Regions from separate parts of the Kitasatospora sp. CM 4170 genome, predicted to be linked through region 3. Evidence: riboswitches for the same ligand, from Rfam matches in the RefSeq annotation. Region 3 holds a riboswitch; each other region holds the start of a gene.
What was found. Region 3 has a riboswitch for cobalamin ahead of RMN57_RS27620 (cobalamin biosynthesis protein). Riboswitches for the same ligand answer to the same signal wherever they lie in the genome.
Positions count from the first base shown of each region.

Region 1 (7,062 bases), 6.1 Mb from region 3:
CACCCGGGTGTCCGCGCCCACGATCAGCACGCCCTCGCGGACCGCGTGCAGCACCGCGTCGTGGTGCTCGTACATCCGCGTCATCTCGGACGGGCCCAGGCCGTGCGTCTGGCGGCGCAGCCGCCGCCGCACCAGCACCGCACCGGCCGTGCCCGCGGCGAGCGCGGCCGCCGCGCCGCCGAGCAGGACCGGCAGCTGCCGGCTCACGTCGCCGCCCGCGTGCGCGACCGTGTAGCCGACCGACACCAGCCCGGCGACCGAACCGTCCGGCCTGTCGGCCGGTGCGGTGGTGTCCACGACCCGTCCGAAGGGGGTGGCGAAGCTGCTGGTGAACGGCCCCTTGAAGGCCGCCCCGTACGCGCCGACGACGTGGGTCCCGATCTCCTCGGGATTGGGCGCCGTGTAGGCGATGCCCTCCCGACTGAAGATCACGACGTAGTCGAAGCCGCCGCTCTTCCTGACGTCCTCGGCCAGCGGCTGCAGCGTCGCCGTCGGGTCGGGGCTGCCCAGCGCCGTCACCACCATCGGGACCTGCGCCAGGGTGACCGCCGCGGCGCGCGTGCGCTGCTCGGCCCCGTTCGTACTGTTGTTGCGCGCCTGGAGGATGAGCGCTGTGAGCGCGGCCCCGATCAGCAGCACCACGACGATCAGCATCCACAGGAACACCTGCCCGGCGACGCTGCGCACCCTCAGCCGGGAGGGCAGCCCACGCCACGGCGAGCGGCGCCTCGCCGCCTCGCCCTTGTCCTCGCCGCCGAGGGCCTGGCTGTCCTTTCGCCGCACTGGCTGGCCTCTCGCTGCACCTGGGCCGTCCCCGCACACCCGAGACTCCTTCCCACGCTGCCACCTGGCCCGCACCCGTGCACGTCCGAGGACGAGCCGGGCTCCCGCCGCCCCGGCCGCCGCCGCGGCCGGTCGTCGACGCCGAGGAGGTCGCAGGGCGCGTCTCAGCATCCGGACGATTTGAGCGATTCACTGGTCGGTGCCCGCCGTCCTGCCCCTAAGCTGGCCGTGCAGCTGGTTCGCCCTGCCCGCCAGGCAGGCGCGTCGCAAGAGGGAACCCGGTGGGAATCCGGGACTGCCCCGCAGCGGTGAGCGGGAACGACCGCCGTCATACGCACTGGGCCCGGGTCGGGTCTGGGAAGCGACGGCCAGTAGGTGTCCGCCCTGGTACCAGGGTGGCCGTGCCCGCGAGTCCGAAGACCTGCCACTGCCCGTGCGCGACCGTTCGCGCACGGCCATCCGGTGACCTCGTGGGCGGGTCGGCGTGCAGACAGGCGGAGCAGCACCCGGGTGCGGGGCGTCCGCCCGGTCCGTCATCCCTTCGCGCCTTCGTGCCGTCACCGGCACCAGAGGAACCAGGCTCGCGAAGGAGAGTCCCTTGACAGCGAAGTCCGCAGCCGCGGCGACCGTGGCCACCGTGTACGGATACCCCCGCCAGGGCCGGGGCCGGGAACTGAAGAAGGCCATCGAGGGCTACTGGAAGGGCGCGGTCACCGCCGGGGCGCTGCTGGCCACCGCCTCCGACCTGCGCCGGGAGAACTGGGCGCAGCTCGGCGAGGCGGGGGTCCGGGAGGTCCCGACCGGCGACTTCTCGCTCTACGACCACGTGCTCGACGCGACGGTCGCCGTGGGCGCGATCCCGGCCCGGCACCGGGCCGCCGTCGACGCCGACCCGCTGGACGGCTACTTCGCCATGGCACGCGGCACCCAGGACGTCGCGCCGCTCGAAATGACGAAGTGGTTCGACACCAACTACCACTACCTCGTGCCCGAGTTGGGCCCCGACACGGTGTTCGCCGCGAACCCGGCCAAGGCGGTCGCCGAGCTGCGCGAGGCCCTCGTCCTCGGCCACGCCGCCCGGCCGGTGCTGGTCGGCCCGGTGACCTATCTGCTGCTGGCCAAGCCCGCTCCCGGGGTGGCCGAGGACTTCCTGCCGATCACCCTGCTGGACCGGCTGCTGCCCGTCTACGCCGAACTGCTCGCCCACCTGCGGGCGGCGGGCGCCGCCTGGGTGCAGCTGGACGAGCCCGCGCTGGTGCAGGACCGCACCCCGGCGGAGCTGAACGCCGCCGCTCGCGCCTACCGCGAGCTGGGCGGCCTGGCCGACCGGCCGAAGCTGCTGGTGGCGAGCTACTTCGACCGCCTCGGCGAAGCCCTGCCGGTGCTCGCCAAGGCCCCGGTCGAAGGCCTGGCGCTGGACTTCACCGGACCGGGCGCCGCCAACCTCGACGACCTCGCCGCCGCCGGGGGCCTGCCCGGCAAGCGGCTGGTGGCCGGTGTGGTCGACGGGCGCAACATCTGGATCAACGACCTGGAGAAGTCGCTGGCCACCTTGGCGACCCTGCTCGGGCTCGCCGGGCGGGTCGACGTCGCGCCGTCCTGCTCCCTGCTGCACGTGCCGATCGACGCCGGCCTGGAACGCGACGTCGATCCGCAGATCGCCCGCTGGCTCGCCTTCGCCGAGCAGAAGGCCGCCGAGGTCGCCCTGCTGGCCCGCGGCCTGCGGGAGGGCACCGGCGCGATCACCGCCGAACTCGCCGCCAACCGCGCCGACCTGGCCTCCCGCGCCACCTCGCCGGTCACCCGTGACCCGGCCGTGCGCGCCCGAGCCGCCGCCGTCACCGGGGCCGACGCCCACCGCGCCCAGGCCTACCCGGAGCGCGCCGAAGCCCAACGCGCCCGGCTCCGCCTGCCGCTGCTGCCGACCACCACCATCGGCTCGTTCCCGCAGACCACCGAGCTGCGCGTCGCCCGCGCCGACCTGACCGCCGGCCGGATCGACGCGGCCGCCTACCGGGAGCGGATGGCGGCCGAGGTCCGCGAGGTCATCGCCTACCAGGAGAAGGCCGGCCTGGACGTCCTCGTCCACGGCGAGCCCGAACGCAACGACATGGTCCAGTACTTCGCCGAACAGCTCACCGGCTACCTCGCCACCCGGCACGGCTGGGTCCAGTCCTACGGCACCCGGTACGTGCGCCCGCCGGTCCTCGCCGGCGACATCTCCCGCCCCCACCCGATGACCGTCGACTGGTTCCGCTACGCCCAGGACCTCACCGACCGCCCGGTCAAGGGCATGCTCACCGGCCCGGTCACCATGCTCGCCTGGTCCTTCGTCCGCGACGACCAGCCGCTCGCCGACACCGCCCGCCAGGTGGCCCTCGCCCTGCGCGAGGAGGTGGCCGACCTGGAGGCCGCCGGCGCGGCGGTCGTCCAGGTCGACGAACCGGCCCTGCGCGAGACCCTGCCGCTGCGGGCCGCCGCCCGCCCGGCGTACCTGGCCTGGGCCACCGAGGCCTTCCGCCTCGCCACCTCCGGGGTGCGAGCCGACACCCAGATCCACACCCACATGTGCTACGCCGAGTTCGGCGCCGTCATGACGGCCATCGACGACCTCGATGCGGACGTCATCTCCCTGGAGGCCACCCGCTCGCACATGGAGGTCGCCGGAGAGCTCGCCGAGGCCGGCTACCCGCGCGAGGTCGGCCCCGGCATCTGGGACATCCACTCCCCGCGCGTCCCGAGCACCGACGAGGCGGTCTCCCTGCTGCGGGCCGGGCTCGCCGCGATCCCGGCCGAACGGCTGTGGGTCAACCCCGACTGCGGCCTGAAGACCCGCGGCTGGCCGGAGACCCGCGCCTCCCTCGACAGCCTGGTCGCCGCCGCCCGCCACCTGCGGGAGGAACTGGCCGGCTGACGAGCCGGCACGGGATCACCAGGGGCGGGCACGGTGACACGCACCGTGCCCGTCCCCGTACCGATAGCCTTCCTTCGTGATCAAAGCCGGGGGCACGGAGCGAGTCGACGGGGATCCCGGGGCGCAGGGCTGGGGCGCCACACGGTCGTGGGTGGAGAAGCGGCTCGCCGACGGGGAGCGGATAACCGGCGCCGAGTGCCTGCGCGGCGGTTGGACCTCGGAGATGCGCCGGCTGCGCGTCACGGGGCCGGGCGGCCGGCGGGACCTGGTGCTGCGGTCCTTCGCGAAGCCCTTCTACGTGCGGCACGCGGAGGGGCTGTTGTCCCGCGAGGCCGCGGTCCTGCGGCTACTCGGGGCGACCGACGTGCCTGCGGCCACGCTCGTGGCGGCGGACGCGACGGCGGCGTCCTGCGACCACCCGTCCCTGCTGATGTCGTCGTTGCCCGGTGCCGTCCGACTGGACGACCGGGACGCCGAGTGCCGGGCCGATCTGTTGGCCGAGCAGTTGGTGCGCATCCATCAGGTCGAGGTCCCCGCCGATGCCAGGCCACGGGTCTGGCAGGCCTGGACATCGCCGGAACGGGTGGTGCTCCCGCAGGACACGGTGCGGCCGGAGCTGTGGCGTACGGCCGTCGACGTCATCCGGCAGGATCCGCCCGCCGTCCGGCCCTGCTTCCTGCACCGGGACTTCCACCCGGGCAACGTCCTCTTCGACGGCGAGGGGGAGGACGTCCGCATCAGCGGTGTGGTCGACTGGGTGGAGACCTCCTGGGGGCCGGCCGACCTCGACGTGGCCCACTGTTCGACGGCCCTGTCCCTGCTCCACGGTGTCTCCCTGGGGATGACCTTCGCCGACCGGTACCTCGCCGCGGGCGGTCGCCTCGCCGAGCAGCGCGCGGCCCATCTGTACTGGCGGATCCTCGACGCTCTGGCCTTCGCCCCGGACGCGGAGAAGGTCGCCGTCCCCTGGCGCGAACTCGGCCGCACGGACCTGACCCCGGACCTTCTGGCCGGCAGGCTGGAGGAGTACCTCCACGCCCTGTTCGAGCGCTACGCGTAGGTCGGGAACGCCCGGTGCCGCCCCCCTCGGGACGGGCACCGGGCACCGGCGGGGCGTGTTCGTCAGGCCGCCGGGTGGGCGTGGAAGCCGCGGCCGGACTTGCGGCCGAGGAGGCCGGCCTCGACCATGCGGGAGAGCAGCGGCGGGGGCGCGTACAGCGGCTCCTTGTACTCCTCGTACATCGAGCGGGCGATCGCCTCGACGGTGTCCAGACCGATCAGGTCGGCGAGGGTGAGCGGGCCCATCGGGTGGGCACAGCCGTGGACCATGCCGGCGTCGATGTCCTCCGCGCTGGCGTGCCCGGCCTCGGCCATCCGGATCGCGGCGAGCAGGTAGGGCACCAGCAGGGCGTTGACGACGAAGCCGGCCCGGTCCCGGGAGTGGACGACGTGCTTGCCGAGGACGTTCGCGGCGAAGGCCTCCACCCGGCCGACCACGGCGCGGTCGGTGTGCAGCGAGGTGACCAGCTCGACCAGCGGCATCACCGGGGCCGGGTTGAAGAAGTGCAGGCCCAGGACGTGCGGGGCGCGGCCGGTGGTGATGCCGAGCCGGGTGACGGGGATGGCCGAGGTGTTGGTGGCCAGGACGGCGTCCTCGTCGACGAGCACCTTGTCCAGGGTGGTGAGCACCTCGGTCTTGACCCGTTCGTCCTCGACGACGGCCTCGACGACGAGCTGGCGGTCGGCGAGCGCCTCCAGGTCGTCGGCGAACAGCAGGTGCGCCCAGGCGTCGGTGCGCTGTTCCTCGCTGATCCGGCCGCGGTCGACGGCGCGGTGCAGGGAGCGGTCGATCCGGCTGCGGGCGGCGCTCAGGGCGGCGCGGCCGTTCTCGCAGACGACGGTGTCGAGCCCGGCGCGGGCGAAGACCTCGGCGATGCCGGAGCCCATCTGCCCGGCGCCGACGACGGCGACACGGCGGATGTCGTTCATGCGGTTGCCCTTTCGGAGCTGATGCGGGTCGGCACGGGGTCAGGCCACCGGGGCGGTCGTGTGCACGAGGTGGCGGGCGTAGGCCTCGGTGGTGAGGAAGGCGGGCAGCTGCGCGCCGAGCGCGGTCTCCTCCAGGATGCGCACCGCGTCCTCCAGCAGCGCCGGGTCGGCGCCCTCGCCGACGAGTGCGGCCCGCTCGCGGTCGATCAGGCGCCGCACCGTGTCCGGGGTGACGAGCGAGCCGCCGGTCAGCCGGGAGCAGTGGTGCTGCCACTGCCAGAGCTGGCAGCGGGCGATCTCGGCGGTGGCGACGTCCTCCATCAGCCCGAAGACGGCGACCGCGCCGGAGCCGCCGAGCCAGGCGGTGAGGTAGCGCAGCGCGACCGCGACGTTGGACCGCACGCCCTGCTCGGTGGGCAGGCCGACGGTCAGACGGTGGACGCCGAGCAGGTCGGCGGCGGTGACCGCGACGTCCTCGCGGGTGCGCTCCAGCTGGTTCGGGCGGTCGCCGAGGACGGCGTCGAATGCGGTGCGGCAGGTGGCGACCAGGCCGGGGTGGGCGACCCAGGAGCCGTCGAAGCCGTCGCCGGCCTCCCGTTCCTTGTCGGCGCGGACCTTGGTCAGCGCGACGGCGTCGGCCTCCGGGTCGCGCTGCGGGATCGCGGCGGCCATCCCGCCGACGGCGTGCGCGCCGCGCCGGTGGCAGGTGCGCACCAGCAGGTCGGTGTAGGCGCGCATGAACGGCTGGGTCATGGTGAGGGTGGCGCGGTCGGGCAGGACGAACCGGGGCCCGTGGTGGGCGAAGTTCTTGATCAGGCTGAACAGGTAGTCCCAGCGGCCGGCGTTCAACCCCGCGGCGTGCTCGCGCAGTTCGTAGAGGATCTCGTCCATCTCGAAGGCCGCGGTGATGGTCTCGATCAGCACGGTGGCGCGGATCGTGCCGTGCGGGATGCCGAGGTCGGCCTGGGCGAGGGTGAACACGTCGTTCCACAGGCGGGCTTCGAGGTGGTTCTCCAGCTTGGGGAGGTAGAAGTACGCGCCGGAGCCGGCCGCGATCTGCGGTCGGCCGCAGTGGAAGAGGTACAGGCCGAAGTCGACCAGCGCGCCGATCGCGGGGCGTCCGCCGATCAGCAGGTGCTGCTCGTCCAGGTGCCAGCCGCGGGGGCGGACCACGATGGTGGCAGGGTCGTTCCCGACGTAGTACCGCTTGCCCTCCGGCGTGGTGTCGTCGATCCGGCGCTCGATCGCATCGACCAGGTTGAGCTGCCCGGAGATCAGGTTGTGCCAGGTGGGGGCGGTGGCGTCCTCGAAGTCCGCGAGCCACACCTGGGCACCGGAGTTGAGGGCGTTGACGGTCATCCGGCGCTCGGGCGGGC
Region 1 is NZ_CP134877.1:382,575-389,636, reverse strand. It holds gene RMN57_RS01630 (SpoIIE family protein phosphatase) at 1-654, opposite strand, end outside; cobalamin riboswitch at 1,002-1,227, shown strand; gene metE (5-methyltetrahydropteroyltriglutamate--homocysteine S-methyltransferase) at 1,382-3,697, shown strand; gene RMN57_RS01620 (aminoglycoside phosphotransferase family protein) at 3,774-4,757, shown strand; gene RMN57_RS01615 (3-hydroxybutyryl-CoA dehydrogenase) at 4,820-5,686, opposite strand; gene aceB (malate synthase A) at 5,726-7,062, opposite strand, start outside.
Region 1: linked by a shared signal. The riboswitch ahead of metE (5-methyltetrahydropteroyltriglutamate--homocysteine S-methyltransferase) and the one ahead of RMN57_RS27620 (cobalamin biosynthesis protein) in region 3 are both predicted to bind cobalamin.

Region 2 (7,062 bases), 730 kb from region 3:
GAAGTCCAGCCGGGCCGCGAGCCCGGCCGTCGCTGTTCGCAGCACGGAGAGGTAGGCCCCCGCCGCGGGCAGCCGGACCTCCACGAAGTCCTGCACTCCGGGCTCGCCGTCGATCTGGGACACCCTCACCTCCTGGGTGACGCGCTGTGCTTCCGGGCCGGTGGCCGCGGCACTGTCTGTTGCTTGGCTCAACTGCTTCGCCCCAACTGTCCAGAGGGGTGGTGCGGTACGTACCGGTCATACCCCTCGAAGAGTGGCCGGACGCCGCGCCCGCACGAGACGTTACCGCTTTTGATCCCCGTGCGGGAGTCACTCATGGTAAGCCCTTGTGACACAGGGCGTCAGCGGTCGGACGGCGCCTTCCGCGATCCCCCGGGAGCGGGCTCCCGGGGAGGGGTCAGCGGGCGCCGGCCGCGGTGAGCGCCTCGCCGGTGAGCCGGTAGACGGTCCAGCCGTCCATCGGCACCGCGCCGAGCGACTTGTAGAAGTTGATCGAAGGCTCGTTCCAGTCCAGCACCGACCACTCCATCCGCGAGTAGCCGCGGTCCACGGCGATCCGGGCCAGCTCCAGCAGCAGCGCCTTGCCGTGGCCGCCGCCGCGCGCCTCCGGGCGGACGTAGAGGTCCTCCAGGTAGATCCCGTGCGTCCCGCGCCAGGTGGAGAAGTTGAGGAACCAGACCGCGAAGCCGACCGGCTCGCCGGTGGCGTCGTCCTCGGCGATCAGCCCGAACAGCGCCGGGTTGGCGCCGAACAGCGCGTCCCGCAGCTGCTCCTCGGTGGCCACCGCCTCGTGCGGGGCCTTCTCGTACTCCGCGAGCTCGCGGATCATGGCGTGGATGACCGGGACATCGGTGGCAACGGCGGTACGGATCATGCGACGAGCCTACTTGGCCTGCTCGTTCTCGTCCCAGGCCTGGATCGAGGTCTGGTCGACGATCCGGCCGTCCCGCAGGTCGGCCATCGAGCTCATGAGGACCCGGATCCCGTCGGGGTACAGGCAGGACTCCAGGAAGGCGAGGTGGTCGTCCTGGACCACCGCCCGCTCCAGCTTGTGGGTCATCTCCCGGCCGTAGAGGTCGTCCAGCATCGCGGCGATCTCCTCCCGGCCGTGCATCACCAGCGGGTGGCTCGGCTGGGTCTTGCGGTCGACGACGCGCAGTTCGGCGTCGTCCGCGTACAGCGCCAGCAGGGCCTCGGCGTCGCTGCGCTCGATGCCCTCGCGGAGTGCGTCGGTGTCGAAGGCGGTCGGCGCGGCCATCGTGCTCATGCTCTCGCTCCTCCGGTCGGTTCCGTCGGCTCGTACCTCCGAGCCTACGCCCGCGGGGCCGCCCCCCACCCGGTGGTTCAGCCCGCCGCCGCACCGCGCAGGTACGCCGCGAGCGCGGTGATCGCGGCCGGGTTGCGCGGGCTCTCGACCAGGTCGGCGTAGTCCAGGACGAAGATCCGGTCGTTCTTGATCGCGGAGACGCCGGCCAGCGGCGGGAAGGACTTCAGGAAGCTCCGCTTGGCCCCGGCGTCGGTGTCGCCGTAGTCGTTGATCAGGATCACCTCGGGGTCGCGCCGGACCACGCTCTCCCAGCCGACGGTGGTCCACGAGTCGGCGACGTCGCCCGTCACGTTCTCCCCGCCGGCCCGGGTGATGATCTCCTGCGGTGCGGCGAACCTCCCCGCGGTGTAGGGCTTGTCCTCGCCGCTGTCGTAGAGGAAGACGCGCGGCCGGCGCTCGGGCTGCGGCACGGCGGCGATCTGCGCCCTGAAGTCGGCGATCAGCCGGTCGGCCCGGTCGCGGACGTCGAAGATCTCGCCCAGGTTGGCCAGGTCGGTGTAGAGCGCGTCCAGCGGGGACATCACCCCGCGCTCCGGGCCCGAGCCGCTGCGGCAGGACTCGCTCAGCACGTAGGAGTCGATGCCGAGGCCGGCCAGCGCCTTCGGGGTGAAGCCGTCGGCCTCGCTGAAGCCGTAGTGCCAGCCTGCGAAGACCAGGTCGGCCCCGGCCTCCAGCACGAGCTCCTTGGTGATCCGCTGCTTGGAGAGCCAGGGCGTCCGCCGGTAGCCGTCCTTCCAGGCCACCTCGTCCACCCCGCCCTTGTCGTCCGGCATCACGTAGCCGGCCATCCGGTCGGCGACGCCGAGCGAGAACAGCAGCTCGGTGATGCCGATGTCATTGCTCACCGCCCGGGCGGGCTTGCGCTGGTAGGTGGTCCTGGTCCCGCAGTTGTCGACGGTCACCGGGTAGTGGGCGGCGGCGCCGGAGGGGGCGCCGGCGTCCCCGGCGGGGGCGATGTCGGCGCCACACGCGGTCAGGGCGAGGGAGAGCAGGGCGGCGGAGGCGGCGGCCTTGGTGCGCACGGGTGGTCCTCGGGGTCAGTGGAGTCGGTCGAAGAGCAGCTGGACGGCGCCCGTCACCGGGTGCCGGACGGGGGTCGCGCGGACGCCGAACACCTCGGCCAGCAGGGCGGGTTCGAGCACCTCGGCGGGTGCCCCGGAAGCGACGATCCGCCCGGCCGCGATGACGTACAGCAGATCGCAGTGGGCGGCCGCCAGGTTGAGGTCGTGCAGAGCGGTGAGCACCGTGGGGCCGGCCTCCCGGACCAGCGCCAGGACCTCCAGCTGGTGGGCGATGTCCAGGTGGTTGGTGGGCTCGTCGAGCACCAGCACGCGCGGCTCCTGGACCAGCGCGCGGGCGATCAGCACGCGCTGCTTCTCCCCGCCGGACAGGCTCAGGAAGCCGCGCCCGGCCAGGTGCCCGGCGCCCACCCGCCGCAGCGCGGCGGCGCACTTCCCGTCGTCGCCGGCGCTCGGCCGGGCGAAGCCGCCCCGGTGCGGCAGCCGGCCCATCCCGACCACCTCGGCGGCCGTGAAGTCGAACTCGGCGGAGTGCTCCTGCGGCAGCGCGGACACCCGCCGGGCGGCCTCGCGCGCGGGCAGCGCGTGCAGGTCCTCGCCGTCCAGCCGGACGGCGCCGGCGGCCGGCCGCAGCGCCCGGTAGACGCAGCGCAGCAGGGTGGACTTGCCGCTGCCGTTCGGCCCGACCAGGCCGACCAGCCGGCCGCCGGGGGCGGCCAGGGTGACGTCGTGGACCAGCCGCGTGCCGGCCAGGTCGACCGAGAGGCCGTCGAGGGAGACGTCCATCAGCGGCCTCCGAGGGCGTGGCCGCGACGGCGCATCAGCAGCAGGAAGCAGGGCACCCCGAGCACCGCCGTGACCACGCCGACCGGCAGCTCGGCCGGGGCCAGCAGGGTGCGCGAGACGATGTCCACCCAGACCAGCAGCAGCGCGCCCGCGAGGGGGGCGACCAGCAGCACCCGGCGGTGGCCGGCGCCGACCAGCATCCGGGTCAGGTGAGGCACCATCAGGCCGACGAAGCCGATCGCGCCGCTGACCGCCACCACGGTGCCGGTGACGGCCGCGGTCACGGCGAACAGTTCCCGGCGCAGCCGGTCGCCGTCCACGCCGAGCGAGGCGGCGGTCTCGTCGCCCATCGCCAGCGCGTCCAGCCGCCCGGCGGCGCAGGCCAGGTGGGCGAGGCCGGCCAGCACGGTGGCGGCGGCGATCGGAACCGAGCCCCAGGTCGCCCCGCCGAGGCTGCCGAGCAGCCACATCATGGCGCTGCGGGCCGCCTCGCCGCGCGCGGCCGCGAACACCATCAGCGCCGTCACCGCCGAGAAGCCGTAGGACATCGCCGTGCCGGTGAGGACCAGCCGCAGCGGGGTGAGACCGGCCGCGGTCCGTGCGGCGGCGTACACCAGCACCATGGCGAGCAGCGCCGCGCCGAACGCGGAGACCGAGATCGCCCAGACCCCGAGCGAGGCGAAGGCGCCGAGCAGGAGCACCGCGTTGGCGCCGACCGCGGCGCCGGAGGAGATGCCGAGGACGAACGGGTCGGCGAGCGCGTTGCGGACCATCGCCTGCACGGCGACCCCGGTGGCCGCGAGCCCGGCGCCGACCACGGCGGCCAGCACGGTGCGCGGCAGCCGGATCTCCCAGACGATGGCGTACGCGGCGGCCTCCTCGGCCGGCAGCCGACCGCCCGTCAGTCCGGCTCCCAGCAAGCGCAGCACGTGCGACCAGCCGAGTCCGGTGGAGCCCAGGGCCACCCCGCAGACCAGCGAGAGCAGCAGCGCCGACGCCAGGCCGGCGGCCAGCGGGCCGGTGGGCAGGCGGCGGGCCGCTGCGGGCACGGGCGTGGGCGCCGTCGGGGGCGGTGCGGTCGCTGCGGTGGTCACGGGTGGCGCGCCTTCGCCTCTGGCCGCGGCCGGCGACGGGCGATCGCGCCCGGGCCGCAGGCGTGCCGGGGCGCCATCCCCTCGCAGTCCGCGGCGAGTTGTCGGGAGGTCGGCACCCCGGGGCGATCGGGCTCGCGGGGCACGGGGCACCGCTTACCGTTGCGGGTCAGCGCCGGATTCGCACCGGCTTCCCCCGCGGGGCACCCTGGCAGCATAACAAGTGATCAGGCCCTTTGACCCTTACCGGGTGCGCCGGGCCCGCGGAGAACGCGACCGCCCCCGTCCGGCGGGCCGGACGGGGGCGGTCGGTGCGGGCTGATCGGGGATCAGGCCTGCTTGGTCTCCCAGAAGATCTTGTCGACCTCGGCGATCAGGTCGAGCAGGGCCTGGCCGGTGGCCGGGTCGGTCGACGCCTTGGTGGCCGAGGCGGCCTTCAGGGTGTCGTTGATCAGCTGGTGCAGCTGCGGGTACTTCTCGAAGTGCGGGGCCTTGAAGTAGTCGCTCCACAGCACCGAGATGTGGTGCTTGACGGCCTCGGCGCGCTGCTCCTTGATGATGATGGCGCGGGCGCGGAAGTGCGGGTCCTCGTTGGCCTGGTACTTCTCCTGGGTGGCCTTGACCGACTCGGCCTCGATCCGGGCCTGCGCCGGGTCGTACACGCCGCAGGGGAGGTCGCAGTGGGCGTGGGCGGTGGCGCGAGGTGCAAACAGACGAGAGAACATGGGAGTCCTTCCTTAGATCGTCTTCCCGCGCCCGAGATTACCCTTCCGGCCCGTGGGTTTCGCGATCGGGCGGTGGGCCTCGGTCAAAAGGCGGAGTCGGAACCGGGCCAATCCGGACACCGGCCGGGAGGCCGCCGGTGCGGCAGACTTGGACGCGGCCGGCCGGGAGGAGGAGTCGTGGCGCGGATGGCGGAACCGGAGGGCGGCACCCCGGGGGGTGGCGCGCCGTTCGGACTGATCGACGTGGCGGGCCCCTCGATGGTGCCGACCCTGCGCGAGGGCGACCAGCTGCTGGTCCGCTACGGCGCGCGGATCCGGCCGGGCGCGGTGGTGGTCTTCCGCCACCCGTTCCAGCAGGACCTGCTGGTGGTGAAGCGGGCGGCCGAGCGCCGGGCCAAGGGCTGGTGGCTGCTCTCCGACAACCGGCCGATCGACAGCGACAGCCGCAGCTACGGCGCCGTCCCGGACGAGCTCGTGCTCGGCCGGGTGCTGCTGCGGCTGCGGCCGCGGCCGGCCTGGCTGGCGCCGGGCCGGGGGCTGGAGCGTCTGCTGCTCTCCGGCCCGCTCGCCCGGGTGCCGGGCCTGGCCCGCCGCTGCGGCGTCTGGGTCGACCCGGACTCCCTCTAGAGCTGTCAGGCCTGCCCGTCGAGGGCGGCCGCGTCCTGGGCCTCCTGCCGCTTGCGGGCCCGGTACGCGGCGACGTTGGCCCGGGTGGCACAGCGGTCCGAGCAGTACCGCCGGGACCGGTTGGTGGAGGTGTCGAGGTAGGCGTTGCGGCAGGGCGCGGCCTGGCAGATGCCCAGCCGGTCGGCGCCCAGCTCGGTCAGGTGCACCGCCAGCCCCATGCACGCGACGGCGCTGAAGTGGGCGGTGGCGGTCGGCGAGTTGTCGGCCAGGTGCAGGTGCCAGCGCGGGCGCCCGGCGTCGTCCAGGTGCTCGTGGCCGGAGACCAGCGGGCTGACCGGGAACTCCATGAGCAGGCTGTTCAACAGGTCGACGCCGCGGACCTCGTCGCCCTCGGCGGCGGCCTCGAACACCCCGCGCAGCCGGGTCCGGACGGTCCGCAGCCGCGGCAGGTCCGACTCGTCGGCGAGCGCGGCGGCGCGCGAGGACTCGGAGAACAGGGCGCGCACCGCCTCCACCGAGGTCAGCGAATCGGTGCCGCGCTCGGGCTCCTCGGTGTTCACCAGCCGGACGGCCAGATCGGCGTACGAGGCGAGCTCCACGGTGGTCCTTCCAGAATTCGGTAACGGGCTGAATGCTCCCAGCCTATTACCCGGGCGGGGAAAACGTCGGCGCCCGGCAGGACCGGCCTGCCGGGCGCCGAGGGGTGCGGCGGGCGCACCCCGGTGAGCTCAGAGCACTTCGGGTCAGAGCACCTTGGAGAGGAAGGCGCGGGTGCGCTCGTGCTGCGGGTCGGTGAGGACGTCGCGCGGGTTGCCCGACTCGACGACCACACCGCCGTCCATGAAGACCAGGGCGTCGCCGACCTCGCGGGCGAAGCCCATCTCGTGGGTGACGACGACCATGGTCATCCCCTCCTCGGCCAGTCCGCGCATGACGTCGAGGACGTCGCCGACCAGCTCGGGGTCGAGCGCCGAGGTGGGCTCGTCGAAGAGCATCAGCTTGGGCTTCATGGCGAGCGCACGGGCGATGGCGACACGCTGCTGCTGGCCGCCGGAGAGCTGGGACGGGTAGTTCTTGGCCTTGTCGGACAGGCCGACCCGCTCCAGCAGGGCCATCGCGCGCTCCCGGGCGTCCGACTTGGACTCGCCCTTGACCTGCACCGGCGCCTCGATGACGTTCTCTATGGCGGTCATGTGCGGGAACAGGTTGAAGCGCTGGAAGACCATGCCGATGTCCCGCCGCTTGAGCGCGACCTCGCGGTCCTTGAGCTCGTAGAGCTTGTCGCCCTTCTGCCGGTAGCCGACGAGCTCGCCGTCGACCCAGAGCCGGCCGCCGTTGATCTTCTCCAGGTGGTTGATGCACCGCAGGAAGGTCGACTTGCCGGAGCCGGAGGGGCCGATCAGGCAGAACACCTCGCCCTGCTTGACCTCCAGGTCGATGCCCTTGAGCACCTCGACCGGGCCGAAGGACTTGTGGACGTTCTCGGA
Region 2 is NZ_CP134877.1:5,740,005-5,747,066, forward strand. It holds gene RMN57_RS24595 (anti-sigma regulatory factor) at 1-123, opposite strand, end outside; gene RMN57_RS24600 (GNAT family N-acetyltransferase) at 398-874, opposite strand; gene RMN57_RS24605 (nuclear transport factor 2 family protein) at 884-1,267, opposite strand; gene RMN57_RS24610 (ABC transporter substrate-binding protein) at 1,345-2,349, opposite strand; gene RMN57_RS24615 (ABC transporter ATP-binding protein) at 2,365-3,132, opposite strand; gene RMN57_RS24620 (FecCD family ABC transporter permease) at 3,132-4,226, opposite strand; cobalamin riboswitch at 4,330-4,449, opposite strand; gene sodN (superoxide dismutase, Ni) at 4,553-4,948, opposite strand; gene sodX (nickel-type superoxide dismutase maturation protease) at 5,135-5,575, shown strand; gene RMN57_RS24635 (CGNR zinc finger domain-containing protein) at 5,581-6,174, opposite strand; gene RMN57_RS24640 (amino acid ABC transporter ATP-binding protein) at 6,319-7,062, opposite strand, start outside.
Region 2: linked by a shared signal. The riboswitch ahead of RMN57_RS24620 (FecCD family ABC transporter permease) and the one ahead of RMN57_RS27620 (cobalamin biosynthesis protein) in region 3 are both predicted to bind cobalamin.

Region 3 (7,062 bases):
GCGACGTGCGCGGTGGAGGCCAGCTCGCCCCGGCCGGACGCGCCGTCGAACAGCCCCATCACGCCCTCGACCACCGCCACGTCCGCCCCGGCCGCGCCGTGCAGGAAGAGCGGTGCGATCCGCTCCGGCCCGCACATGAACGCGTCCAGGTTGCGGCCCGGCCGGCCGGCGGCCAGGGCGTGGTAGCCCGGGTCGATGTAGTCCGGGCCGACCTTGTGCGGCGAGACCGCCAGCCCGCGCGCGGCGAGCGCGGCGATCAGGCCGGTGGCGACGGTGGTCTTGCCGGAGCCGGAGGACGGCGCGGCGACGACGAGGCGGGGGATGTTCACGTGCAGGGGTCTCCCGGGGCTACCACTCGATGCCGCGCTGGCCCTTGCGGCCGGCGTCCATCGGGTGCTTGACCTTGGTCATCTCGGTGACGAGGTCGGCGAAGGCGGTCAGCGGCTCGGGTGCGTACCGGCCGGTGATGACGACGTGCTGGCTGCCGGGGCGGTCCCGCAGCACGGCGACCACCTCCTCCGGGTCGACCCAGCCCCAGTGCATCGGGTAGGTGAACTCGTCCAGCACGTAGAAGCGGTAGGTCTCGGCCGCGAGGTCGCGCTTGACCTGCTCCCAGCCCTCCTTGGCCGCCGCCTCGCTGTCCATCTCCATCTCGGAGGAACGCTGGATCCAGGACCAGCCGGAGCCCATCTTGTGCCAGTCGACGGTGCCGCCCTCGCCGGAGGCGCCGAGCACGCGCAGCGCGTTCTCCTCGCCGACCTTCCACTTGGCGGACTTCACGAACTGGAACACCCCGACCGGCCAGCCCTGGTTCCAGGCCCGCAGCGCCATGCCGAACGCGGCCGTGGACTTGCCCTTGCCGGGGCCGGTGTGCACGGCGGTGATCGGCAGGGTGCGGCGCTGGCGGGTGGTCAGGCCGTCGTCGGGAACGCTCTCGGGAACGCCCTTGGGCATGGGGATCAGGCCGCCTTTCGCAGGGGAGTGGCACGGTTCTCGCGGACGAGCGAGGCGACGCCCTCGGCGCGCAGCTCGTCCAGGGTCACGGCGGAGGCGCCGAGCCGCGCCGCCAGGGTTCGGGCCAGGCCGAGCCGGACGGGGCCGGCCTCGCAGTCCAGCACCACGCCGGTCACGCCCTGGGCGGCCAGCAGCTCCGCCGCCCGGTGCGACTGCGCCACCGCGTCCCGGGCGCCGGTGGCCCGGCCGTCGGTCACCACGACCAGCAGCGGCCGGCGGTGCGGGTCGCGCATCCGCTCGACCCGCAGCACCTCGTGCGCCCGCAGCAGCCCGGCCGCCAGCGGGGTCCGGCCGCCGGTGGGCAGCGACTCCAGGCGGACCGCGCCGACCTCGACGGAGGAGGTCGGGGGCAGGGCCAGCTCGGCGCCCGCGCCGCGGAAGGTGATCATGCCGATCTTGTCGCGGCGCTGGTAGGCGTCCATCAGCAGCGAGAGCACCGCGCCCTTGACGGCGGTCATCCGCTGCCGGGCCGCCATCGAGCCCGAGGCGTCCACCACGAACAGCACCAGGTTGGACTCCCGGCCCTGGCGGACCTGCTCGCGGAAGTCGTCCTTGTCCAGCACCAGCGCGCGCGAGGTCCGCCCGCGCGCCACCTGGTGCGGCGCGGCGGCCTGCAGGGTGGCGCTCAGGTGCAGCCGGGCCAGCCGGCCCTGCGGGCGCCGGGCGCGGATGGTGTGGCCGCCGTCGGTCTCGGCGGGGGAGCGGCGGCCCTGGGCGCCCCGCCCGGTGCCGTCCACCTTGAACAGCCTGGTCCGGTACGGCTCGCCGGCCGCCACCGGGGCGGCCTCCCGCCCGGGCGCGGGCGGCTGGACCGGCACCGGCTGCTGCGGGGCCTCCTCGGGCCCGGGCGCCGGTGCGTCGGTGCCGGTGGCCGGGGCGGGCGGGCCGGCCGGTTCGGGCGCGCCGCCCCCGCCGCCGTCCGGACCGCCGTCCGGGCCGTCGCCGTCCGGCTCGGGGCCGTCCCCCTCGGGCCCGCCGTCGCCGGGGCCCTCCGGCCGCGGGTCCTCCGCCGCCGGCTCCTCGGGCTCCTCCGGCTCGGCGTGCTCCGCCAGCGTCCGGTCCAGCTGCTCCTCGTCCAGGCCGGGCGCGTCGAAGGGGTTGCGCCGGCGCCGGTGCGGCAGCGCCAGCTGCGCGGCCTTGCGGACGTCCTCCTCCAGCACCTCGGTGCGCCCCGCCCAGGCGGCCAGGGCGACGGCGGTGCGCGCCATGACGATGTCCGCGCGCAGCCCGTCCACCTCGAACGCGGCACAGACCGCGGTGATCTGACGCAGCGCCCGGTCGGTCAGCTCGACCTCGGGCAGCAGCTCCCGGGCCGCGGTGATCCGCTCGGCGAGCTCCCGCTCGTCCGCCGCGAACCGCGCGGCGAAGCCGGCCGGGTCGGCGTCGTAGCCCAGCCGGCGGCGGACCACCTCGGCCCGCTCCGCCGGCTCCCGGGTGGCCGCGATCTCCACGGTCAGGCCGAACCGGTCGAGCAGCTGCGGCCGCAGCTCGCCCTCCTCCGGGTTCATCGTGCCGACCAGCAGGAACCGCGCGGCGTGCCGCACCGAGACGCCCTCGCGCTCCACGTAGGAGCGGCCCATCGCGGCGGCGTCCAGCAGCAGGTCCACCACGTGGTCCTGGAGCAGGTTGACCTCGTCGATGTAGAGCACACCGCGGTGGGCCCGGGCGAGCAGCCCCGGCTCGTACGCCTTGACGCCCTCGGCCAGCGCCCGCTCCAGGTCGAGCGAGCCGACGATCCGGTCCTCGGAGACGCCGACCGGCAGCTCGACCAGCCGGGCCGCGCGGGCCGAGGCCGGGGCGCCGTCGTGCGCGCCGTCCGGGCACTGCGGGTCCGGAGCGGCCGGGTCGCAGGCGAAGCGGCAGCCGTCGACGGTGGCGATGGACGGCAGCAGGCCGGCCAGCGCGCGCACCATGGTCGACTTGGCGGTGCCCTTCTCGCCGCGCACCAGCACCCCGCCGACGGCCGGGGAGACGGCGTTGAGCAGCAGCCCGAGCCGCAGGTCGGCCATGCCGACGATCGCGGTGAACGGGTAGCGGACGTCACTCATGATTCTCCAAGGGGGCCCCGGGCGGCAGGAACGGCAGCGTGCCCGCGGCCGGCACCCCGCCCTCGATCAGCTTCCACAGCGCGTCGGTGTCCGCGTGCTCCTCGATCAGGTCGCCCAGCCGGTCGAGCCGGGCCTCGCGCGCGGCGGCGAAGGAGGTGTCCGGGGCGGGGACGAAGTCCCGGCCGGCGGCGGCGGCTACCTCGCCCAGCAGGGCGCGCCGGAAGCCGTCGTTCTCCAGTGCGCCGTGCCAGGTGGTGCCCCAGACGGCGCCCACCCGGCAGCCGTCCAGGAACGGCGTGCCCCCTTCGACGGTCACCACGCCGTGGTGGATCTCGTACCCCTCCACCCGCTGCCCGTAGGCCTCGCCGACCGGCCGGCCGAGCACCTTCTCGGCGCCGAACCGGACGTGCGTCGGCAGCAGGCCGAGCCCGTCCACCGCGCCGGCCCGGGACTCGACCCCGTCGACGATCCCGCGGGCGAGCATCTGGTAGCCGCCGCAGACGCCGAGCACCGGCAGTCCGGCCGCGGCCCGCGCCCGGAGGGCCGGCTCCAGCCCGCGCTCGCGCAGCCAGGCCAGGTCGGCGACGGTGGCCCGGGTGCCGGGCAGCACCACCAGGTCGGCGTCGGCCAGCTCCTCCGGGCGGGTGGCCCAGCGGACCAGCACGCCCGGCTCCTGGGCCAGCGCGTCCACGTCGGTGAAGTTGGAGAGCCGGGGGAAGCGCACCACGGCGACCCGCAGCACGTCCCGGCCCACCGGCCCGCGGCCCTCGGTGCGGTCCACCACGGTGGTGAGGTCGAGCGAGTCCTCGGCGTCCAGCCAGAGCCCGGACAGCATCGGCAGGGTGCCCAGCACCGGACGGCCGGTCAGCTCGCGCAGCATCTCCAGCCCGGGTGCGAGCAGCCGTGCGTCGCCGCGGAACTTGTTGACGAACCAGCCGGCCACGTGCCGCTGGTCCTCCGCCGAGAGCAGCGCCAGCGTCCCGTACATCGCGGCGAACACGCCGCCGCGGTCGATGTCCCCGACCACGACGACCGGCAGCCCGGCGGCGGTGGCCAGGCCCATGTTGGCGATGTCCCGGTCCCGCAGGTTGATCTCGGCCGGCGAGCCGGCGCCCTCGCAGACCACCACGTCGTAGCGGCGGCGCAGGTCGGCCAGGCACTCCAGGGCCCGCTCCAGCAGGACGGGCTTGCGTTCGCGGTAGTCCAGCGCGCCGACCTCGGCCACCGGCCGGCCCAGCAGCACCACCTGGCTGCGGCCGTCCGCGCCGGGCTTGAGCAGCACCGGGTTCATCGCCGCCTCGGGCTCCACCCGGGCCGCCTGCGCCTGCATCGCCTGGGCCCGGCCGATCTCGGCGCCGTCGGCGGTGACGAACGAGTTCAGCGACATGTTCTGCGCCTTGAACGGCGCGACGCTGACTCCCTGTCGGGCCAGCCAGCGGCAGATGCCCGCGGTGACCACGCTCTTGCCCGCGTCCGAGGTCGTCCCGGCGACCAGCAGTGCGTTGCTCATGCCCTTCCCCTCCTGCCCAGGGCCGCCCGGAGCAGCAGGTGCCCCGCGACCGTCGTACCCAGGGCCAGCGCGCCCACCCGCCGGGAGAGCAGACAGGCCCGTTCGATGTCGTCCACCCCGACCGGCCGCAGCTCCGCACCCAGCACCGGCCGGTGCTCGACCCGGTCGCCGTAGTGGAGGGTCCCGCCGAGGCGGACGCCGAGGGCGCCGGCGAAGGCCGCCTCGGCCTGGCCCGCGTTGGGGCTGGGGTGCGCGGAGCCGTCCCGGCGCCAGACCCGCCAGGCGGTCCGGGGCTCGGGGGAGGCGGCCACCGTGAGCAGCGCGGTCAGCCGGGCGCCCGGCCAGCCGGCCACGTCGTCCAGCCGGGCCGAGGCCCAGCCGAAGCGGGTGTGCCGCGGCGAGCGGTGGCCGACCATCGCGTCCAGGGTGTTGACGGCGCGGAAGGCCAGCAGTCCGGGCGTGCCCGCGACGGCGCCCCAGACCAGCGCGTTCACCACGGCGTCGGCGGTGTTCTCGGCGACCGACTCGACCACCGCGCGGGCCACCTGCTGCCCGTCCAGCGCGCTCGGGTCGCGCCCGCACAGGTGCGGCAGCCGGGCCCGGGCCGCCGTCAGGTCGCCCGCGGCGAGCGAGCGGCCGATGGTGCGGGCCTCCCGGGTGAGCGAGGTGCCGCCGAGCACCGTCCAGGTGGCGGCGGCGGCCAGCGCGGCCCGCCCGGCCGGACGCCGGCCCAGCAGGCGTTCGGCGGCCACCGCTCCGGCCGCGACGGCGCCCACGCAGAGTGCGGTGTAGGCGGCGCCGACGGCCCGGTCGTCGCGCCAGATCCGGCGCTCCAGGCGGCCGGCCGCGCTGCCGAAGAGCGCCACCGGGTGGCCGCGGCGCGGGTCGGCGAACCGGGCGTCGGCGAGGCTGCCGGCGGCGGCGCCCAGGGCGAAGGCGGCGGCGCGGGTCAGCGGGCGCACGGCAGGCAGCAGAGGTCTCGGTGGGGCTGGGCAGCCTGCATCGCGTGCGTGTCCTCACTCAGGGTCCGCGCCCTGGATCGACGTACCGGGGGCGAGAGTCTCCTGGCTTCCGGGTCGAACGCACGCCCGCGCCTTCCAGCGGCTTCTGACGGCTCGCCGTGGCAAGTGTGTCGGACGTGCTCCCCGGTGACAGTGGCGGGACCGCGCCGGACTCGCACCGGCTTCCTCTGCATGCCTCCGTATTGGCTGAAGGATCCCATCACGCGGCCGAACCGCGAGTCAACCAAGGTCGCGGAGGGGTTGGTCACACGGCAGCACGCCGCCCCGCCCCGGTCTTCACCGTTCCCGACCACGTCGCTATCTCCGATCATGACTGCCGCAGGGGCATGACAGGCTGTGGGATCGTCCATCCGTCTGGAGGTACCTCCAGTCCCGCTTCGTGCGTTCGGCGGCTGGGGTGCCGATGGACCAAACCCCTACGGTCGGCGCATGCGACGCAGACAGCCACCCGCCCTGCCGCCGGTGCCCTTCTCCCCGGCGGCCGCCCGCGCGCACCGCGCCGGCCTCGGCCTGACCCCCGAGCAGGTCGCCGAGGGGATGGCCGCGCACGGGGTCCGGCTGCTGCCCGCCCACGTGCTCGGCTGGGAGAGCGGCGAGCTGCTCCCGACCGAGGAGGAGTTCATCGCCCTGGCCCGGGCGCTCTGGTGCCCGCCCGCCCAGCTGATGGGCGTCCGTCCGGCCCGGCTGCGGGACTTCCGGGTGGCCCGGGAGCTCGGCCAGGAGGCGGCGGCCCACCGGATCGGCCTCGCGCTGCGGCACTACCAGCAGGCCGAGGCGGCCGACCGCTGGGACGGCGACGAGGCGCAGACCCACGCGCTCGCCCAGGTGCTCGGGCTGCGGTTGCGCGAGCTGGTCGCGGTGACGGGCCGTCGCGAGGAGCTGGACCAGCGGCTGAAGCAGTGCGTGGACGGGCGCTGGCAGGCGCACGTCCGTGCGATCGGCCGGATCGTGCCGGTGCACGAGGAGGACCTCGCCGCCGTGCTGACCGTGCTGCAGAACGAGTACCAGGTCTCCTCGCACTGGGGCGCCGGCAGCTGGGGCTCGCCGGCCCCGGCGGCCGCGGCCGCCGGCACCCGGGAGCAGCCGGTCGGCGAGCGGTTCTGGGAGCTGCTCGCGCGGCGGCAGACCGACATCCCGGTCTGACCGCCGGACCCTGACCGGCCGTCCTGCTCGGCCGCGCTGCCGGCCGACCCGCCCTGCCCGGGCCGCTCGCCGCCCCGGTGTGACCCGGACGGCCGTGTCCGGTGGCCGGCCGCCGCCCCCGCGAGTGGACTGGTGCGCACAGAGTGCCCAGTCCGCGACCGACAGAGCGGGGAGCGATATGCGTTGGGGAACCGCGGCCGTCGTGGCGGCCGCCGCCGTCGGAACCGGGGTCGCCGTGCTCGTGATCGGCCGCCGGGCGTCGGAGCGGATGGTCCGTCCGACCGCCGCCCGGGAGGCGCCCACCGGCCCCGTCCTGGTGCAGGCC
Region 3 is NZ_CP134877.1:6,472,356-6,479,417, forward strand. It holds gene RMN57_RS27600 (cobyrinate a,c-diamide synthase) at 1-329, opposite strand, end outside; gene cobO (cob(I)yrinic acid a,c-diamide adenosyltransferase) at 349-954, opposite strand; gene RMN57_RS27610 (putative cobaltochelatase) at 960-3,062, opposite strand; gene RMN57_RS27615 (cobyric acid synthase) at 3,055-4,572, opposite strand; gene RMN57_RS27620 (cobalamin biosynthesis protein) at 4,569-5,534, opposite strand; cobalamin riboswitch at 5,630-5,763, opposite strand; gene RMN57_RS27625 (transcriptional regulator) at 6,024-6,737, shown strand; gene RMN57_RS27630 (alpha/beta hydrolase) at 6,916-7,062, shown strand, end outside.

Region 4 (7,062 bases), 4.2 Mb from region 3:
GGCTCCCGCGCGCGGGAGACCCAGTCGGCGAGCACCGTCAGCGGGTCGACGTTGCGGTGGTCGGCCTCGAAGAGGATCTGGAAGGCCCGGGTGCGGGCCTTGCTGCGTGCGGCCGACACTGACTTACTTCACCCGGCCGAGGTAGCTGCCGTCGCGGGTGTCGACCTTGACCTTCTCACCGGTGGTGATGAAGAGCGGCACCTGGATCTCGGCACCGGTCTCCAGGGTGGCCGGCTTGGTGCCACCGGTCGAGCGGTCGCCCTGGACGCCCGGCTCGGTCTCGGCGATGACCAGCTCGACCGCGGCCGGGAGCTCGATGTAGAGGACCGCGCCCTCGTTGGTGGCGACCAGGGCCTCGAAGCCCTCCAGGAGGTACTTGGCCGCGTCGCCGACGACGGCCGGCTCGATGGTCAGCTGGTCGTAGGTGTCCATGTCCATGAACACGAAGTTCTCGCCGTCCTTGTACGAGAACTGCATGCCGCGCTTGTCGACGTTGGCGGTCTCGACCTTGGTGCCCGCGTTGAAGGTCTTGTCGACGACCTTGCCGGTCAGGACCTCCTTGAGCTTGGTACGCACGAAGGCCGGGCCCTTGCCGGGCTTCACGTGCTGGAACTCGACGACGGACCAGAGCTTGCCGCCCTCCAGCTTGAGGACCATGCCGTTCTTGAGATCGTTCGTGGAAGCCACGGGCGCACATACTCCTGGATATAGCTGTCAAGGAACCAAGGGGTGCGTCCTGCCGCCTGCGGCAGCCTCCCGGGCGGCCGCGGGTCACAGGGCGAGGAGCTCCTTGGTGGTGATGGTGAGCAGCTCGGGCCCGCCCTCTTCGAGGGGACGGACGACGAGCGTGTCCTCGATCCGGACGCCGCCCCTGCCGGGGAGATGGACCCCCGGACCGACGGTGACCGGTACGCGGCTGTCCAGTTTACCCATGTCCGAGGGACCGAGGCGCGGCGCCTCCCGGATCTCCAGCCCGATGCCGTGGCCGACGGGGTGCGGCGAGCTCTCGGTGTGCCCGGCGGCCTGCAGGATCTCCCGTGCGGCCTGGTCGGGTACGTACTGCTCGACGCCCGGCCCGAGCGCCTCCCGACCGGCCCGCTGGGCGCGGAACACCAGCCGGTGCAGCTCCACCTGCCAGGGCGCGGGGGCCGCGCCGATCACGAAGGTCCGGGCGGTGGAGACGCCGTACCCGCGGTACTGCGCGCCCAGCACCACGGTCAGGAAGTCGCCCTCCTCCACCCGCCGGTCGGTGGGCTGGTGGGCCTGCTGCCCGGAGTGGCTGCCGGTGCCGACCGAGACCGGGAAGGCCGCCCGGTCCGCGCCGTGGTCGATCATCCGGCGCTCCAGCTCCATCGCCAGGTGCCGCTCGGTGCGGCCGACCAGGATCGACTCCAGCAGTTCGCCGAGCGCCTGGTCGGCGATCTCGGCCGCGATCCGCAGGTCGGCGATCTCGTGCTCGTCCTTGACCACCCGCAGCCGCTCGACCGCCTGGGCTAGGTCGGCCAGCCGGACCCCCTCGGCCAGGCCGGCCACCGCCCGGTGCCGGCTGACGGTGAGGTCGTGCTCCTCCACCGCGAGGTCGGTCACCCGGAGCTTCGCCGCCGCGGCCGCGGCGGCCAGCGCGGTGTCCGCCCCGGCCGCCACCGGCACCCGGGTCACGTCCTCGACGATCAGGTGTTCGCCGGTGTCGTCCGGCGGCAGGTCGTCCGGCAGCGCCAGCAGCGCCCGCTCCCGGGTGAGCAGCAGCGTCGCGCCGCACGGCGGGCACCCGGTCAGGTACCGCACGTTCGCCGCCCGGGTGATCAGCGCCGCGTCGGCCCCGGTCGCACTGCAGTGCTCCCTCAGCCGCTCCCGCCGGCCCGCGTACGCATCAGACATGGGTCGAGCCTACGGAGGCCCGTCCCGATCCGCCCGCCGAGCGCCCCCAGCCGGGGCCCGGCGCGCGGCGCTCCCCCACCGCGCGCGCCGACCCCGCGCGCCCACCGCACTCCCCCCGGGAATGGGCGGGCCGGAGCGCGCGTTGTGAGGCAATACGTGAAAACGACTTCCATTTCGGCGTACGGCCTCCGGCCGGCGCCGGGACGGCCACCCCGGAGCGGCGACCCGCCGAGCCGGCCGACCCCAGGAGGACCACCCATGGCCCGCAGCGAACTGCGCCCGATCATCAAGCTCAGGTCCACGGCCGGGACCGGCTACACCTACGTGGCCCGCAAGAGCCGCCGCAACGACCCGGACCGGCTGGTACTGCGCAAGTACGACCCGGTCGTGCGGCAGCACGTCGACTTCCGCGAGGAGCGCTGACCCCTGAACGCGGCGCCCCCTGAACGCGATGGAGCCTCCCCGGGACCGGGGAGGCTCCATCGCGTGCGGCGACCCGCGGCCTACCGCGCCGCCTCCTGGGCGGCGGGCGCGTCCTCGGCCGGCCCGGCGCCCGGCTGCACCGGCTGCGGGCTCCACTTCTGCTCGACCCCGGCGATCCGCCAGTACCCGATCGCCGCCGCCCAGACCACCACGAACAGCCCGACGATCGCGTAGCCGACGTTGTCCAGCGAGATGTCCGCGATCCAGCCGCTCACCGGGTCGGTCAGGTCCAGCTTCTCGTGCAGCACCCCGACCAGCTCGATGGTGCCGATGATGAAGGCCACCGCGATCGACAGGCCGGTGATGGTCAGGTTGTAGTACACCTTGCGCACCGGGTTGGAGAACGCCCACTGGTACGCGAAGTTCATGAACGTCCCGTCCAGCGTGTCGAACAGGCTCATCCCGGCCGCGAAGAGCAGCGGCAGGCAGGCGATCGCGTACCAGGGCAGCCCGGAGGCCGCGCCCGAGCCGGCCATCACCATCAGGGTCACCTCGGTCGCGGTGTCGAAGCCGAGGCCGAGCACCATGCCGACCGGGAACATCTGGCCCGGGCGGGTGATCGAGCGGGTGGCGCGGTTCAGGACGCGGGCCAGGAAGCCGCGCGCGTTGAGGTGCTCCTCCAGCTCCGCCTCGTCGAACCGCCCGGCCCGCATCGAGCGGAACACCTTGAGGATGCCGAACAGCGCGGCCAGGTTGAGCGCGCCGATCAGGTAGAGGAAGGCGCCGGAGGCGGAGGTGCCTACCATGCCCAGCCACTGGTGGGTGGTGGACTCGTCGTCCATCAGGGTGTCGGCCAGCTGCGCGCCGCCCGCCACCAGGGCGGCCATCAGGACCACCATCGAGGAGTGCCCGAGGGCGAACCAGAAGCCGACCGAGACCGGCCGCTTGCCGTCGGCCATCAGCTTGCGGGTGGTGTTGTCGATGACCGCGATGTGGTCGGCGTCGAAGGCGTGCCGCATGCCGAGGGTGTAGGCGGTGATCCCCAGGCCCACCCCGAAGACCTGGGTGCCGACCTCGTACTTCTCGGGGGCGACCAGGAAGATGAGCGTCCCGAACGCCACCACGTGCATGGCCAGGATCACCCCCATCAGCCCGGCCGTGCGGACGGTGTCCTCGCGGCGCCACCGGAAGGTCGGCAGGACGGACGGCGCCGCCGGAGCAGCGGCGGTTTCGGGCAGGGTCATCCTGGGATCACGCTCCAGCACCTCGTGGAATGACGTTCGTGAGATGCCGTGGCCGGTCTCCTGGCTGACGGGGCTTCCGTACCCGCCTTCCCAGGCGCGCGAGGCGCCCAGTGGCGTCATGGGTACGGACGATTCCCCCCGATCACAGTGGCGAGGGCCGCTCCGGACTCCGGACCCCTGAGGGTCCGTCACCGGTCTTCCCGAACACCACGGCGGGCAACACCGTAGGGGGCCCGTGCACACCCTTGCAAGGCTGCGCACCTGCGCAGGTGTCAAGGATCACAGGGCCGGGGCTGCAAGAATGTCCGTATGCATCTCGTACCGGCCGACCGCGCGGGCCACCGCACCATCGACGGACACCGGGTCTGCGAGGCCATCGCCGCGATCGGCGACACCGGGCACGTCCGGTCCTGGGCCGAGCGGTTCTCGCTGCTCGCCGACCCCGGACGGCTCGCCCTGCTGCTCGCCCTCCACCGCGCCGGTCCGCTCGCCGTCACCGACCTCGCGGTTGCCACCGGCATGCGCGACCCCGCCGTCTCCCAGGCGCTGCGGCTGCTGCGGACGGCCGGCGTGGTCACCGGCGACAAGGACGGACGCGTCGTGCGCTACCGGCTCGTGGACGACGCCATGCGCCCCCTCCTCAACACCTGCGCCGCCCACCCAGCCCCCACCTCCGCCGACACCCGAACGGCCACCGCAACCGGCTGAGAGATCCCGGGCCATCGCCGCGCGCCCGTGCTCGGCGACCTCTACGACGGCGGAGGCACCTGAGCCTCGTCCCCGGACCTACCGCGCCGCCCAGGCCGAGCAGTCCACCGAGCACAGGTTCACCGGGGGCGGTGATCCTGCCGGCCTCAGCGCGCGCCCCGTCCGCCGAACGCCGCCCGCGTCACCTTCCACGCTGCCCGGCGTCCGCCTCCGGACCTCCGAGCTCGCCGAGCCGGGAGCGGCCGCGCTCGGCCAGGCCGGTGTCGCCGGATTCCTCGGCCAGGGTGACGAGCAGCCTCAGCGCCTCGGCCTCCTTCAGCCGCTGGCCGAGGGCCGCAGCCCGCCGAGCGGCCTCCGCCGCCAGGGCGGCGGCCTCGTCGAGCAGCCCCAGCACCCGGTGGGCACGGGCCCGCACCAGCGGGAGCCGCATCAGCATCGGGGCGTCGCCCTCCGCCTCGGCCAGCGCGGTGGCCTCGTCCAGGACGACCACCGCCTGCTCCGGGCGACCGACCGCGATCAGCGCCTGCGCGAGGTTGTAGCTCTGGACGACCACGCCGTGCGCGTCGCCCTCGTTCTCCTCCCGGGCGAGGGTGAAGAGCTCGACGGCCCGCTCCGGGCGGCCGTCGGCCAGGCAGAGCAGGCCGTCCGTCTCGTGGAGCACGCCGACCAGCCGACGGTCGGCCACCAGCGGCACCAGCTCCGAAGCGGCCGCCAGCTGCTCGGTCGCCCGCGGGAAGTCCCTCAGCTCGTAGTGGGCCCGGGCGAGCTGGTTGCACATCCGGACCACGGCGTCCGAACGGTCGTCCCGCCGGGCCGACTCGACGCCGAGCCGGTGGGTCTCGATCCAGTCGTCGTAGTACTTACCGCCGTGGTAGAGCGGCCAGAGCGACTCGCAGAGCCGCCAGACGTCGCCGTGCCGGCCCTGCTCACCGGCCGACCTGACCACCTCGCGCAGGTTGGCCCGCTCGGCCCGCAGCCAGTCCAGCGCCACCGCTCCGGAGGTGAACCCCGGCAGCCCTTCGCCGGCCGGCTCCTGCAGCCGCAGTCGCGATCCGAGCACCGCGACGTCCGCCAGGAACGCCCGGCCCCGGTAGTACTCGACCACGCGGGCGAACAACCCGGACCGCTCCGGCAGCTCCCGGACCCGCTCGTAGGCGTGGCGCCGGACCAGGTCGTGGGCGCGGTAGTGCTCGTCCGGGCTCGCGGCCACCACATCGTCCAGGAGGTGGGCGGAGCGCAGCTCCGCCAGGCCTTGGTCCACCCGCTCGATCCCTGCGGCTGAGGCCAGTTCGGCCGAGACCAGCGGGCCGGGGTTCACCCCGATCAGGTGGTAGAGCTCCCGGGTGGTCCGGTGCAGCCGCCGGTAGACCGAGTCCAGGACACCGTCGATGCCGCCCTCCGCGTTGCTGAACGATGACAACCCGCGCTCCCGGTCGGACAGTTCGGCCACCACCTGGCCCACGCCCAGGCGGCTGCGGTCGAGCAGCTGGAACCCGACCGCGTTCAGCGCCAGCGGCAGGCCGCCGCACTGCTCGACCAGCTGCCGCAGCTCCTGCTCGCTGCCCCGTTCAGGTCCGAGCCACCGCCGCACCAACGCGGCGCCGGCCGTGACACCCAGCGGCTCCAGATCCAGCACCTCGGCCCCGTCCAGGCGCAGGCCCGGGAGACGCCGGCGGCCCGCGACCACCACCAGACCGGCGGACGGGACGAGGGTCCGCACCTCGGCGGCCTGCTCGACGTTGTCCAGGAAGAGCAAGACGTGGCGCTCGGCCGTGACCGTCCGGTACAGCGTGGCCCGCTCCGCCATGCTGTCCGGCACCCGCTCCACCGCGAACGCCCGCAGGAACCCGCCCAGGACAGCCCCGAGATCGACCTCGCCGTCGTGGCGGTGAACAGCGAGGTCTGCGTAGAGGTCACCGCCCGGGAAGTGCCCGCCGTACCGGTGGACGAACTGGGCGATCAGCTCGGTCTTCCCGACGCCGCCGAGCCCGGTGAAGGCGACCACGGCCGGCCCGCCGTCCGCGGCCCGGCCGAGCGCCGCCACGAGCGCGGAGAGCTCGCTCTCCCGGTTGACGAAGACGGGGCGCGGCTTGCGCACCTGGTGCGGCGTCGCGAGCCGCGGGCCCGATGGCAGGTGCACCTCGACGTTCCGCCCCTGCACCACGTAGCCGTGCACCGTGCCCGACATGGTGTTGGCCGTCTCGTACGCGTCCATCCGCCCCGCTCCCTCCACGCCGTCCCCCAGCGTACGGCGGATCCTGAGGCGGCATCATTCGAACCGGGAACGCCCCCTACGCCTGCTGGCAGCGGGGGCACCAGAAGAGGTTGCGGGATGCGTGTTCCTCGGTGCGGACGTCGGTGCCGCAGATCAGGCACGGCATGGCGGCCCGGCGGTAGACGTAGACCTCGCCGCCGTGGTCGTCCACCCGCGGGGGGCGGCCCATCGCCTCGGGGGTGTGCTCGGGGCGGACGGTGTCGATCCGGCCCGCGCCGACGCCCTCGTGCATCAGGGCGACCAGGTCCGCCCAGATCGCGTCCCACTCGGCGCGGGTGAGGTCGCGGCCGGCCCGGTGCGGGTTGATGCCGTGGCGGAACAGCACCTCGGCCCGGTAGACGTTGCCGACGCCGGCCAGCACCTTCTGGTCCATCAGCAGCGCCGCGACCGTCGTCCGGCTGCCCGATATCCGCCGCCAGGCGGCGTCCGGGTCGGCGTCGGTGCGCAGCGGGTCCGGGCCGAGGCGGGCCGCGACGGCGGCCTTCTCGGCGCCGGTGATCAGCGCGCAGGTGTTGGGGCCGCGCAGGTCGGCGT
Region 4 is NZ_CP134877.1:2,315,996-2,323,057, forward strand. It holds gene nusB (transcription antitermination factor NusB) at 1-119, opposite strand, end outside; gene efp (elongation factor P) at 124-687, opposite strand; gene RMN57_RS09160 (aminopeptidase P family protein) at 772-1,878, opposite strand; gene rpmG (50S ribosomal protein L33) at 2,137-2,301, shown strand; gene RMN57_RS09170 (HoxN/HupN/NixA family nickel/cobalt transporter) at 2,382-3,545, opposite strand; cobalamin riboswitch at 3,578-3,772, opposite strand; gene RMN57_RS09175 (metalloregulator ArsR/SmtB family transcription factor) at 3,855-4,253, shown strand; gene RMN57_RS09180 (ATP-binding protein) at 4,435-6,468, opposite strand; gene RMN57_RS09185 (DNA-formamidopyrimidine glycosylase family protein) at 6,545-7,062, opposite strand, start outside.
Region 4: linked by a shared signal. The riboswitch ahead of RMN57_RS09170 (HoxN/HupN/NixA family nickel/cobalt transporter) and the one ahead of RMN57_RS27620 (cobalamin biosynthesis protein) in region 3 are both predicted to bind cobalamin.